DNA from 2 places in the Kitasatospora sp. NA04385 genome. Region 2 is predicted to be linked to the other one. Evidence: riboswitches for the same ligand, from Rfam matches in the RefSeq annotation. Region 2 holds a riboswitch; the other holds the start of a gene.
What was found. A riboswitch is a leader RNA that binds a small molecule or an ion and turns the genes downstream of it on or off. The one in region 2 is predicted to bind cyclic di-AMP.
Positions count from the first base shown of each region.

Region 1: another riboswitch for cyclic di-AMP. It lies ahead of HUT16_RS11305 (M23 family metallopeptidase); the one in region 2 lies ahead of HUT16_RS39300 (transglycosylase family protein).

Region 1 is NZ_CP054919.1:2,589,694-2,595,359, forward strand. Features, by position in the region: gene HUT16_RS11285 (ATP-dependent Clp protease proteolytic subunit) at 1-61, opposite strand, end outside; gene tig (trigger factor) at 312-1,703, opposite strand; tRNA gene HUT16_RS11295 (tRNA-Pro) at 1,916-1,989, opposite strand; tRNA gene HUT16_RS11300 (tRNA-Gly) at 2,141-2,214, shown strand; gene HUT16_RS11305 (M23 family metallopeptidase) at 2,329-3,360, opposite strand; cyclic di-AMP (ydaO/yuaA leader) riboswitch at 3,366-3,519, opposite strand; gene HUT16_RS11310 (hypothetical protein) at 3,887-4,081, opposite strand; gene HUT16_RS11315 (PP2C family protein-serine/threonine phosphatase) at 4,538-5,666, opposite strand, start outside.
Region 2 is NZ_CP054919.1:4,810,306-4,815,971, forward strand. Features, by position in the region: gene HUT16_RS21555 (MazG family protein) at 1-81, shown strand, start outside; gene HUT16_RS39295 (SDR family NAD(P)-dependent oxidoreductase) at 112-531, opposite strand; gene HUT16_RS21565 (cytochrome P450) at 688-1,932, shown strand; cyclic di-AMP (ydaO/yuaA leader) riboswitch at 2,165-2,363, shown strand; gene HUT16_RS39300 (transglycosylase family protein) at 2,367-3,095, shown strand; gene eno (phosphopyruvate hydratase) at 3,397-4,686, shown strand; gene HUT16_RS21580 (septum formation initiator family protein) at 4,836-5,279, shown strand; gene HUT16_RS21585 (DUF501 domain-containing protein) at 5,332-5,666, shown strand, end outside.

The DNA of each region.
Region 1 (5,666 bases), 2.2 Mb from region 2:
GGTCGCCCAGGCCGCCACCCACGTCGCCGCCGGCGGCGTGCGGTGCCATCGGGCCAGGCATCTGCATCTGCGGGAACGTCACTTAGCCACCTGCTCAGTCGATCTGCGTGTGTGTCGCTGTCCACCGACCCTAACGCGCAGGCCCCGCCGCTGAATCCCCCACGCAGAACTGTTCGCTGTGAGCGCAGGGTGAGCAGGCCGAACGCGTCCGGGACGGCCCGGGAACGCGCGAACGGGCCCGGACACCCTGCGGTGTCCGGGCCCGTTCCCGGTGCTTCGACGCCCCGTCGGCGGTCCGACGGTCAGGAGGCTCAGGCCTCGGCGGACTCCTCGGAGGTCTCCGCCGCGGCGGCCTCGGCGGCCTCGGTGGTCTCCTCCTCGTCGTCCTCGAAGGAGACGGTCTCGCCGTTGGTGTCGGTGACCTTGGCGGCCTCGACGACCAGGGCCAGCGCCTTGCCGCGGGCGACCTCGCCGACCAGGAGCTGCACCTGGCCGCCCTGGACGACCTGCTGGGCGAACTGGTCCGGGGTCAGACCGGAGCCGGCGGCGCGGCGGATGAGGTGCTCGGTGAGCTCCTCCTGGTTGACGCCCAGCTCCTCGTTCTTGACGATCTGGTCCAGCACGAACTGGGTCTTGATGCCCTTCTTCGCCTGCTCCTCGGTCTCCTTGTCGTAGTCCTCGCGGGACTTGTCCTGGGAGGCGAGGTAGGTGTCGAGGGTCAGGCCCATCGGCTCCAGCTGGTGGTGCTCCAGGTTGTGCTTGCGGGTGCCGATCTCGTCCGCGAGCAGCTTCTCCGGGTAGTCCATCTCGACCCGCGAGAGCAGCTCGTCGAGGACCTTCTCCTGGGCCTGGGTGGCCTGGTCGAACTCCTTCATCCGCTCGAGGCGCTTGACGGAGTCCGCGCGGAGCTCCTCCAGGGTGTCGAACTCGCTCGCCAGCTGCGCGAACTCGTCGTCCAGCGCCGGGAGTTCCTTCTCCTGGACGGCGGTCACGGTGACGGTGACCTCCGACTCCTTGCCGACCTGGGTGCCGCCCTTGAGGGTGGTGGTGAAGGTCTTGGACTCACCGGCGGACAGGCCGACCACGGCCTCGTCGATGCCGTCCAGCAGGCGGCCGGAGCCGATCTCGTAGCTCACGCCGGTGGCGGTGCCGTCTTCCGGCACCTCGCCGTCGACCTTGGCCTCCAGGTCGACCACGACGATGTCGTTCTCGCCGGCGGCGCGCTCGACGTCCTTCACGGAGGCGAACCGCTCGCGCAGCTGCTCCAGGGACTTCTCGACGTCCTCGTCGCCGACCTCGATCGGGTCGACCACGACCGCGATCTCGGCGAACTCGGGCAGGGTGACCTCGGGGCGCACGTCGACCTCGGCGGTGAACTTGAGGTCACCGCCGTCGGCCAGGTTCTCGACACCCTCGATCTCGGTGATGTCGGGCTGGCCCAGGACGTCGATCTGGCCCTCGTCGACGGCCTGCGTGTAGAAGCGCGGAAGCGCGTCGTTGACGGCCTCCTCCAGCACCGCGCCACGACCGAAGCGCTGGTCGATCACCTTGTTCGGGATCTTGCCCTTGCGGAAGCCCGGAACGGTGACCTGCTGGTTGATCTTCTTGTACGCCGCGTCGAGGCTGGGCTTGAGCTCCTCGAAGGGCACCTCGACGGTGAGTCGAACCCGGGTCGGGTTCAGAGTCTCGACGGCGCTCTTCACGGTTGGGTCTCCTAGGGGGCTTGCGGTCAGGGCGATAGGCGGTTGGGGCTGCATTGCTGTCCGTACTACCGCCAGCGGTCCATCCTACCGGTACCACGAAAGCGACTGTGCCCGGCACCGGGGCCGGACCGGGGGCGGCCCCGCACGGGGCCGCACGGGGTGCCGGAACGACAACAGGGCCCCGCCCTCCGACGAGACCCTGCCGCACACGGTCGGGGTGACCGGATTCGAACCGACGGCCTTCCGCTCCCAAAGCGGACGCGCTACCAACCTGCGCCACACCCCGTGGTGCCGAGCAGAAGAGTACACGTCGGCCCGCCCCCGACCGGGGCGATATCGGCGAGCCGACAACGGCGAAGGAGTGTGCAATCCACCGACCCGACCAGGTACGCTGAGCCAGTCCTCACCACCCTCGCGGTGGCGACGGACGCTCCTGTGCGGGTGTAGCTCAATGGTAGAGCCCCAGTCTTCCAAACTGGTCACGCGAGTTCGATTCTCGTCACCCGCTCCACGAGGCCGACGGCCCCGACCGCACCAGCGGCCGGGGCCGTCGCCGTTCCCGCCCCGGAACGGCCCGAAGGCCCCGCGCAGCGGATCGCGGGGCCTTCGGGGGTGGTGCCGGGGATCAGACGTTGACGCCGTGGGCCGCCAGGTAGGCGACCGGGTCGATGTCGGAGCCGTAGTCCGGGGTGGTGCGGATCTCGAAGTGCAGGTGCGGGCCGGTCACGTTGCCGGTGGCACCGGACAGGCCGATCTGCTGGCCCGCGGTCACGGACTGGCCGGCCGAGACGGAGATCGAGGAGAGGTGCGCGTACTGGGCGTACTTGCCGTCGGCGAGCTTGATGACGACCTGGTTGCCGTAGGCGCCGCCGTTGCCGGCCGAGACCACGGTGCCGTTGGCGATCGCCTTGAGGCTGGTGCCGGTGGCGACCGGGAAGTCGATGCCGGTGTGGTAGCCGCTGGACCAGCTGGAGCCCGCCACCTTGTAACCGGTGGTGACGCTGCCCGGCGCGGGGGCGACGTAGCCGGAGGAGGAGCTCGCGGAGGAGCTGCTGCCGCCGGTGGTGGTGGAGGTGGTGGTGGAGGTGGTGGCGGTCGACGACTTCGCGGTCGACGACTTGGCGGTCGAGGACTTCGCGGTCGAGGACTTCGCGCTCGACGACGAGGAGGTCGACTCCTGGGCCTGGGTCTTCTCGGTGCCGGTGCTCGACTTGGCCGAGGTCTTCGGGGCGGCGGCGGGGGCCGCGGCGTCCGAGGAGGTGGTGGCGGAGCCCGTCGCGGCCTTGCCGTTGACGGTCAGCTGCTGGCCCGGGTAGATCAGGTTCGGGTTGCCGCCGATGACCGAGCGGTTGTCCTGGTAGAGCTTCTCCCAGCCGCCGTCGACGTTCTTCGCGTCGGCGATCTTGGAGAGGGTGTCGCCGGCGGCGACCCGGTAGGACTCGGCGGCGGCCGAGGAGGCGGCGCCGTGGTCGGCGACGGGGGTGGCGTCGACCGAGACGCTGGCCCACGAGCGGCCGCCGTCGTGCTGGTCGGTGGTGCCGTGCGCGGAGGCGGCGGTGGCCGGGAGGCCGACCGCGGCGCCGGCGACGCCGACGGCGATGGCGATGCGGGCGACGGTGGCCAGGCGCGGCTTGCGGTGCTTGCCCTGAGCGGACATGAAGCTGTTCCTCTCCGACGCCTACGAGGTGAGCTGTCGGGTTCGGGCGAGAGTTGCCCGGCCGCGTTCTCCGCGGCTTCACCCCGAGCCGTTCCCGTGCGTTCCGGGCCCGGCGTACTACCTGTGGTTCCCCCGCTCCTGCCGTGGCGTGGTGTCTGGTCGGCACCGAACGGCGGCAGGACTAGGCGTTCCGCTCGGTGGCCCACCCGGCCGATGTCCGGGCTGCGGAGGAAGCAAAACCCACGGCTCACGGAGCTGGCAAGCGCCGGTAGGCCCCGTTCCCGGGCTCGGGAGGGGGCTGACGGTCCGCCAGGTCACGCTGTGCCGTCGGGGGGCTGCGGTGCGCGTACGGGATCATGACCGTGCGCCCACGAACCATGTACGGTGGGCGACTTCGGCCACCGTGCGCGTCCGGGCGCCGACCCCGCGTGACGCGGCGGGTGACCCTGGTCACCCGCGGGCAGGACTCTGCGACGGCCGGGGGCGTCTCCCGTCCGTCGGAACGTGCGCTCCGGGGTCGGGCGAGTCAGCCCGCGATGCCGGAGATCGCCTTGGAGACGGACTGGAGGAACTGGGTGATCGGGGATGCCATGTTCGACTGGCTGAGCATGAAGCCGAATAGCGCCGCCATGATCGCGTGACCGGTCTTCAACTGCTTGTTGCGGATGAAGATGGCGACGATGATGCCGAACAGGACCAGGGCGGAGACGGAGAAGGCCACCGGGACTCACTTCCTCGATTCGTGGCGGGGATTCGGGTCGGAACCGGCGACGGCTCCAGGCGGAAACCGGCCCGTGCCCCCCGTGTCCCCACCACTCCATCCGGACTCAGTGTGGTCGCTCGTGCGGAGTGCGTAAAGGACTTGCCCAGTCACCCGGGGCCCCAACCCGGGTGCTGGGGCTGATTTCCGCCGACCGTGACGATAGCGGACGGGTCCTGACGGGCCGTCGGTGGGATGCGGTCCGCCACGGCCGGGGCGGCAAAGCGGCAGGCAGACCGGGCATCCGCCCACCGACCGGGTATGCCAGTGGAATTGGCCGAAGATCAACGCCCTGGTTTGACACTCCGTGGGCACTTCCTGCTCACCCTTCGTGCACTCCCGCCACCGGCGGCGGCCCGGGGCGCGGCGCCCGCGCACGGGCCCCGGCCCGCGGCGCCCGGCGGCGCCCGGTGACGTTCAGCGGCGCCAGACCAGCAGCACCGCGCGGTCGTCGTTGACGTGCTTGGCGACGCTGTCGATCAGCCGGACCGCCGCCCCCGAGCGCCCGGCCACCGGGGTGGTGGCGACCAGCCGGTCGGCCTCGCCCATCAGCCGGTCCATGCCCTCGTCCAAGTCCCGGCCGGGGATCTCCACCATGCCGTCGGTGCACAGCATCAGCACGTCGCCGGGGCCCAAAGTACCGCGCACGCCTTCGAACTTGGCGCCGTCGTAGACACCGAGCAGCGGCCCCTCGGCCTCCTTGACCTCCCAGTGGCCGGCCCCGGCGAGGCGGTGCATGCCGGGGAGGTGGCCGGCCGAGAGGAGCTCGTACTCGCCGGTGTCCAGGTCGAGGACCAGGTGCGCGGCGGTGGCGAAGCCCTCGGCCCAGTCCTGGCGCAGCAGGTAGCCGTTGGCGGCGGGCAGGAAGTCGTGGGCGGGCAGCGAGCCGAGGAGTCCGCCGAAGGCGCCGGAGAGCAGCAGGGCGCGGCTGCCCGCGTCCATGCCCTTGCCGGAGACGTCGGCGAGGACGACTTCGAGCACCCGGCCGCCGGGGCCGGTGCGGGCGGCGACCATGAAGTCGCCGGAGAAGGACTGGCCGCCGGCCGGGCGCAGCGCGGTGTCGGTGTGCCAGCCGTCGGGCAGCCGCGGGACGCGGCCCTGCACCCGGATCCGCTCGCGCAGGTCGAACAGCATGGTGGAGCCGCCGCGCCAGGGCACGCCGATCCGGCGGCGGAACTGGGCGACCAGCAGCCCGGCGACGCCGACCGCGCCGACCACCAGGGCGGCGCCGGGGGTGACGCCGTGGGTGTACGCCTCGGGGCGCTCGCTGGCCACCTGCTCCCCGGTGTGCACCACGGACTCGGTGATCAGGCCGGCGGCCGCGGCGGCGTACAGCAGCACCAGGGTGCCGGGGCGCAGCAGCAGCGCGCCGGCCAGGATCGGCAGGACCAGGGCGGTGGGCGGGGCCCAGTCGGGGACGGCGACGTTGAGCAGCACCAGCAGCGGGACGGCCAGGGCGAGCGCGGCGAACGCCCACCAGTCGGCGCCGTCGCCGCGGAAGTAGTCGACGCCGGTGCGGCGCAGCCTGCGCCGGGCCCGGTACAGC
Region 2 (5,666 bases):
GACGTGGACGCGGCGCTGCGCGCGGCGGCCCGCCGCTACCGCGCGGCGGTCCGGACGGCGGAGGGGCTGCCGGCGGAGTAGCCCGGGGGAGCGGTCGCCCGGGGAGCGGCCTCAGCCGGCCAGCGGGACGTCGGTGACCGGGCGGCGCTGGGCCGGGACGACCTCGCCGATGGCCTCGCCGACCAGGGCGAGGACCTCGGCCAGCGGGTCGAGGTGGCCGGGCAGGTCGGCGAGCTGGACGATCCGCTCGCCGTCCGGGCCCGCCACCGCGAACAGGTCGATCGGGCCGAGGTGCTTGACGGCGGTGGCGACCAGCGCGGCGACGTCCGCGGGGTGGTGGATGTCGCCGGAGACGCCGACCACCGGGCAGCCGGGACGGTCGAGCTCGGCGGCCAGGTCCTCGGCGACGCCCGGGCGCAGGTCCGCGACCAGCAGGCCGGCGGCGCCGGCGGCGGAGAACCGGCGGGCCAGGTCGGCCCCCGAACCCCCGTCGAGCACCGCGATGACCACCACTGCACCGGCTACTCGCATGGCCTGCTCCCCTTTCAGAGCGCGCACCCGTGGTCGGCCCGCACGCCGCCCACGGTGGTTATCGGAGGATCGTAGGCTCGCCCCGACGCTCCGCAACAGGGATTACCCACCAGGTGACCAGACTCACGCGACGGCGCTTCCCGATACGGTCAAGACATGCCAGACCAGCCCCACGCCCCCCAGCCGCCCCTGTTCACCTGGGAGTTCGCCGCCGACCCCTACCCGGCGTACGCCTGGCTGCGGGAGCACGCGCCGGTGCACCGCACTACCCTGCCGAGCGGGGTCGACGCCTGGCTGGTCACCCGCTACGCGGACGCCCGGCAGGCCCTGGCGGACGCCCGGCTCTCCAAGAACCCGGCGCACCACAGCGAGCAGGCCCACCGCAGCGGCCGGGTCGGCATCCCCGGCGAGCGGCAGGCCGACCTGATGACCCACCTGCTGAACATCGACCCGCCCGACCACACCCGGCTGCGCCGGCTGGTCTCCAAGGCGTTCACCCCGCGCCGGGTGGCCGAGTTCGAACCGCGGGTGCGGGAGATCACCGACCGGCTGATCGACTCCTTCGCCGGCCGCGGCGAGGCCGACCTGATCCACGAGTTCGCCTTCCCGCTCCCCATCTACGCGATCTGCGACCTGCTCGGCGTCCCCGCCGAGGACCAGGACGACCTGCGCGACTGGGCGGGCATGATGATCCGCCACACCGGCGGCAAGCGGGGAGGCGTGGGCCGCGCGGTCAAGCAGATCCGCGGCTACCTGGCCGACCTGATCCACCGCAAGCGCGCCGACCTCGGCGACGACCTGATCTCCGGCCTGATCCGGGCCGGCGACCACGGCGAGCACCTGAGCGAGAACGAGGCCGCGGCGATGGCCTTCATCCTGCTCTTCGCCGGGTTCGAAACCACGATCAATTTGATTGGTAATGGGCTTCATGCCCTACTTTGCAACCCGGACCAGCGCGCGCTGCTCCAGCAGTCGCTGGGGCGCGGCGAGACGGCCCTGCTGGAGACCGGCGTCGAGGAACTGCTGCGCTACGACGGCCCGGTGGAGCTGGCGACCTGGCGGTTCGCCACCGCGCCGCTGACCATCGGCGGGGTGGACGTCCCGGTCGGCGACCCGGTGCTGGTGGTGCTGGCCGCGGCCGACCGCGACCCGGCCCGGTTCTCCGCCGAGAACACGCTCGACCTGGCCCGCTCGGACAACCCGCACCTGGGTTTCGGTCACGGCATCCACTACTGCATCGGCGCCCCGCTGGCCCGGCTTGAGGGGCAGAGCGCGATCGGCAGCCTACTGACCAGGCTTCCGGACCTCCGGCCGGCGGCCGATCCGGCCGAGCTGCGCTGGCGGGGCGGGCTGATCATGCGCGGTCTGCGCGACCTCCCGGTCTCCTTCACGCCCCGCTGACGCCGTTTCGACACCCGCGACACGCCGTACCGCTGGGCCGACGACGCGCCGGGGCGGGGGCGCGCGTCGCACTCCTGCTCGGAACGAATCCGGACATACCTGGATCGTTCGTGTACGTGAAAAGGGGATCCGTAATTTCGGCGTGATCATGGTGATATGAGCTTGTGATTGCTCGTCAGCTTTGCTTACTCTCCGACATGCCCGCAGCTGCGGGCCCCGATCGCGGCACGCCGAGTCCTGTCCGCCGCGTCCTCGGGCCACCTACCAGGTACCGGACAGGAGCGGGGGAACCAGTGTGAACGCCGTAGTCCCAACGGCTTGGGGTGAAGCCGCCGAGCAGCGGGCGCAACCGCGTCCGAACCGTCCGGCGGCCGGGCCAGCCTCCCGGTCCGAACCCGACAGCTCACCTCGCAGGCGTGCGGAGAGGATGTCCCGTGCTGTTCGCCAACACCCCTCGCCACCGCCGTAGTACCAAGGCCGAGAAGGTCATCGCCGCCGCCGGCGTGGCCTCGGTCGGCCTGGCCCTCCCCCTGCTCGCCGCCACCGGAGCGGCAGCTGCGTCAGCCGACACCTGGGACCGCGTGGCCCAGTGCGAGAGCGGCGGCAACTGGAGCATCAACACCGGGAACAGCTTCTACGGCGGCCTGCAGTTCACCTCCTCCACCTGGCGCGCCTTCGGCGGCGGCCAGTACGCGGCCCGCGCCGACCTGGCCAGCCGCTCCCAGCAGATCGCGGTGGCCGAGCGGGTGCTCGCCTCCCAGGGCCCCGGCGCCTGGCCGGTCTGCTCCAAGCGGGCCGGACTCACCAAGGGCGGCGCGCCCGCCGACACCTCCGAGGACACCGCCTCGCGCTCCCAGGAGCGCCCGAGCCCGCCCCAGCAGCCGAAGGGCTCGCCGTCGAAGAAGCCGGCCGAGCCCGCCGCCGAGCCCCAGGCCGCCGCCGAACCCCAGGCCGCCGCCGAACCCCAGGCCGCCCCGCAGAACGACGCCGCCCCGCAGCTCCCGGCCGCCGGCGGCTACACCGTCCGGGACGGCGACACGCTCTCCGGCATCGCCGCCGCGCAGAACGTCTCCGGCGGCTGGGAGCGGATCTACCGGGCCAACCAGGGGCTGATCGGCGCCGACCCCGACCTGATCCTGCCCGGTCAGGTGCTCTCGCTCTGATCCCGCTCCGACCCCTGTCCGGACGGTGTTCCGGCATGCGGGACGCGCACGGCCGGCGGCCTGACGAGGCCCCGCCGCCGCCCTGACGAGGGCCGCGTCCCCTGACTCCCCGTCCGCTCCCGGCGCGCGCCCGGCAGTTCGCGCCGCCGGGAGCGGTGGAGCGGCCGTCAAACAGGTGAACTACCGATGAGTAGCCGGGCCACACCGTGAGACGGGGCCCGGCCGGGCGTGGCCGCGCGGCGCTGTGCGGCTAGGCTCTGGTCGTAACGACCACACATCCGCTTCCGCTAGGAGATGCCTCGTGCCGTCCATTGATGTCGTCGTAGCCCGTGAGATCCTCGACTCCCGCGGCAACCCCACGGTCGAGGTCGAGGTCGGTCTCGACGACGGCAGCACCGGTCGCGCGGCTGTCCCGTCGGGCGCCTCCACCGGTGCCTTCGAGGCCCTGGAGCTCCGTGACGGCGACAAGAGCCGCTACTTCGGCAAGGGCGTCGAGAAGGCCGTCCTCGCCGTGATCGAGCAGATCGGCCCCGAGCTGGTCGGCTACGACGCCACCGAGCAGCGCCTGATCGACCAGGCCATGCTCGACCTGGACGCCACCCCGGACAAGTCCTCGCTCGGCGCCAACGCCATCCTGGGCGTCTCGCTCGCCGTGGCGCACGCCGCCTCCGAGGCCAGCGACCTGCCGCTGTTCCGCTACCTGGGCGGCCCGAACGCCCACGTGCTGCCCGTCCCGATGATGAACATCCTCAACGGCGGCTCGCACGCGGACTCCAACGTCGACATCCAGGAGTTCATGATCGCCCCGATCGGCGCGGAGTCCTTCTCCGAGGCCGTCCGCTGGGGCGTCGAGGTCTACCACACCCTCAAGGGCGTGCTGAAGGAGCGCGGGCTCTCCACCGGCCTGGGCGACGAGGGCGGCTTCGCCCCGAACCTGGACTCCAACCGCGAGGCCCTCGACCTCATCACCGAGGCGATCAAGAAGGCCGGCTACACCCCGGGCAAGGACGTCGCGCTCGCCCTGGACGTCGCCGCCTCCGAGTTCTTCGAGGACGGCGCCTACCAGTTCGAGGGCAAGGCGCTCTCCTCCGCCGACCTGATCGCGTACTACGCCGAGCTGGTCGCCGACTACCCGCTGGTCTCCATCGAGGACCCGCTGGACGAGTCGGACTGGGACGGCTGGAAGGCCATCACCGACGCGATCGGCGACAAGGTCCAGCTGGTCGGCGACGACCTGTTCGTCACCAACCCGGAGCGCCTGCGCAAGGGCATCGAGACCGGCACCGCCAACGCGCTGCTGGTGAAGGTCAACCAGATCGGCTCGCTGACCGAGACCCTGGACGCCGTCGAGCTGGCCCAGCGCAACGGCTACCGCTGCATGATGTCGCACCGCTCCGGCGAGACCGAGGACGTCACCATCGCCGACCTCGCCGTCGCCACCAACTGCGGCCAGATCAAGACCGGCGCCCCGGCCCGCTCCGAGCGCGTCGCCAAGTACAACCAGCTGCTGCGCATCGAGGAGATCCTCGACGACGCCGCCGAGTACGCGGGCCGCTCCGCGTTCCCGCGGTTCCGCTCTGCGGACAAGTAAGCACAGCCGCTCCGCGGACAAGTAGGCACAGCCGCCCCGCGGACAAGTAAGCGCAGCAGGGCTGAACTACCGCTTGATGTGACCGGTGCCCCGGTCCCCACCGCGTAGGGTGGGGCCGGGGCACCGGCATGCGCAGGAGGGGCGAGCAGATGGCCAAGTGGAGGATTCCCGGGTTGGCGGCGCGACCGCGCTTCACCAGCCGGGCCACCGTGCTGGTGCTCGTGCTGTGCTCACTGGTGGCGATACTCGCCTACCCGGCCCGGCAGTACATCGCCCAGCGCGGCGAGATCGCCGCCCAGCGGGCCAAGGCCGAGCACGCCCGCCAGCAGGTCGACGAACTGCGCCGGGAGAAGGCCCGCTGGCAGGACCCGGAGTACGTCAAGGCCCGGGCCCGGGAGCGACTGCACTACGCGCTGCCCGGCGAGACCCCGTTCGTCTCGGTCTCCCCGCCGCCCGCGCCCGGCGCGAAGCCCTCCTCGGACGACGCCGCGGCCGGCCGCCCGAAGGCGCTCAAGCCCTGGTACGCCGCCCTCTGGGACTCGGTGGACGCCGCCGACGCCGCCGCGCCGCCCGCACCGGAGCCGGCCCCCTGACGCCCCGGCGTCCCCCCAACGACCCCCGCCCCCTCTGACGAACAGACTCCCGATGAGCAACCAGAACCCTCCCGCGTCCGACGCCCCCGAGGTGTCCGACCGCGACGTCGCCGCCATCGCCGCCCAGCTCGGCCGGGTCCCGCGCGGGCTGCGCGCCGTCGCCCACCGCTGCCCGTGCGGCAACCCGGACGTGGTGGAGACCGCGCCCCGGCTGCCCGACGGCACGCCGTTCCCGACCTTCTACTACCTGACCTGTCCCCGGGCCGCCTCGCTGATCGGCACCCTGGAGGCGGACGGCGTGATGAAGGAGCAGACCGCCCGGCTCGCCGAGGACCCGGAGCTGGCCGCCGCGTACCGGGCGGCGCACGAGGACTACATCGCCCGCCG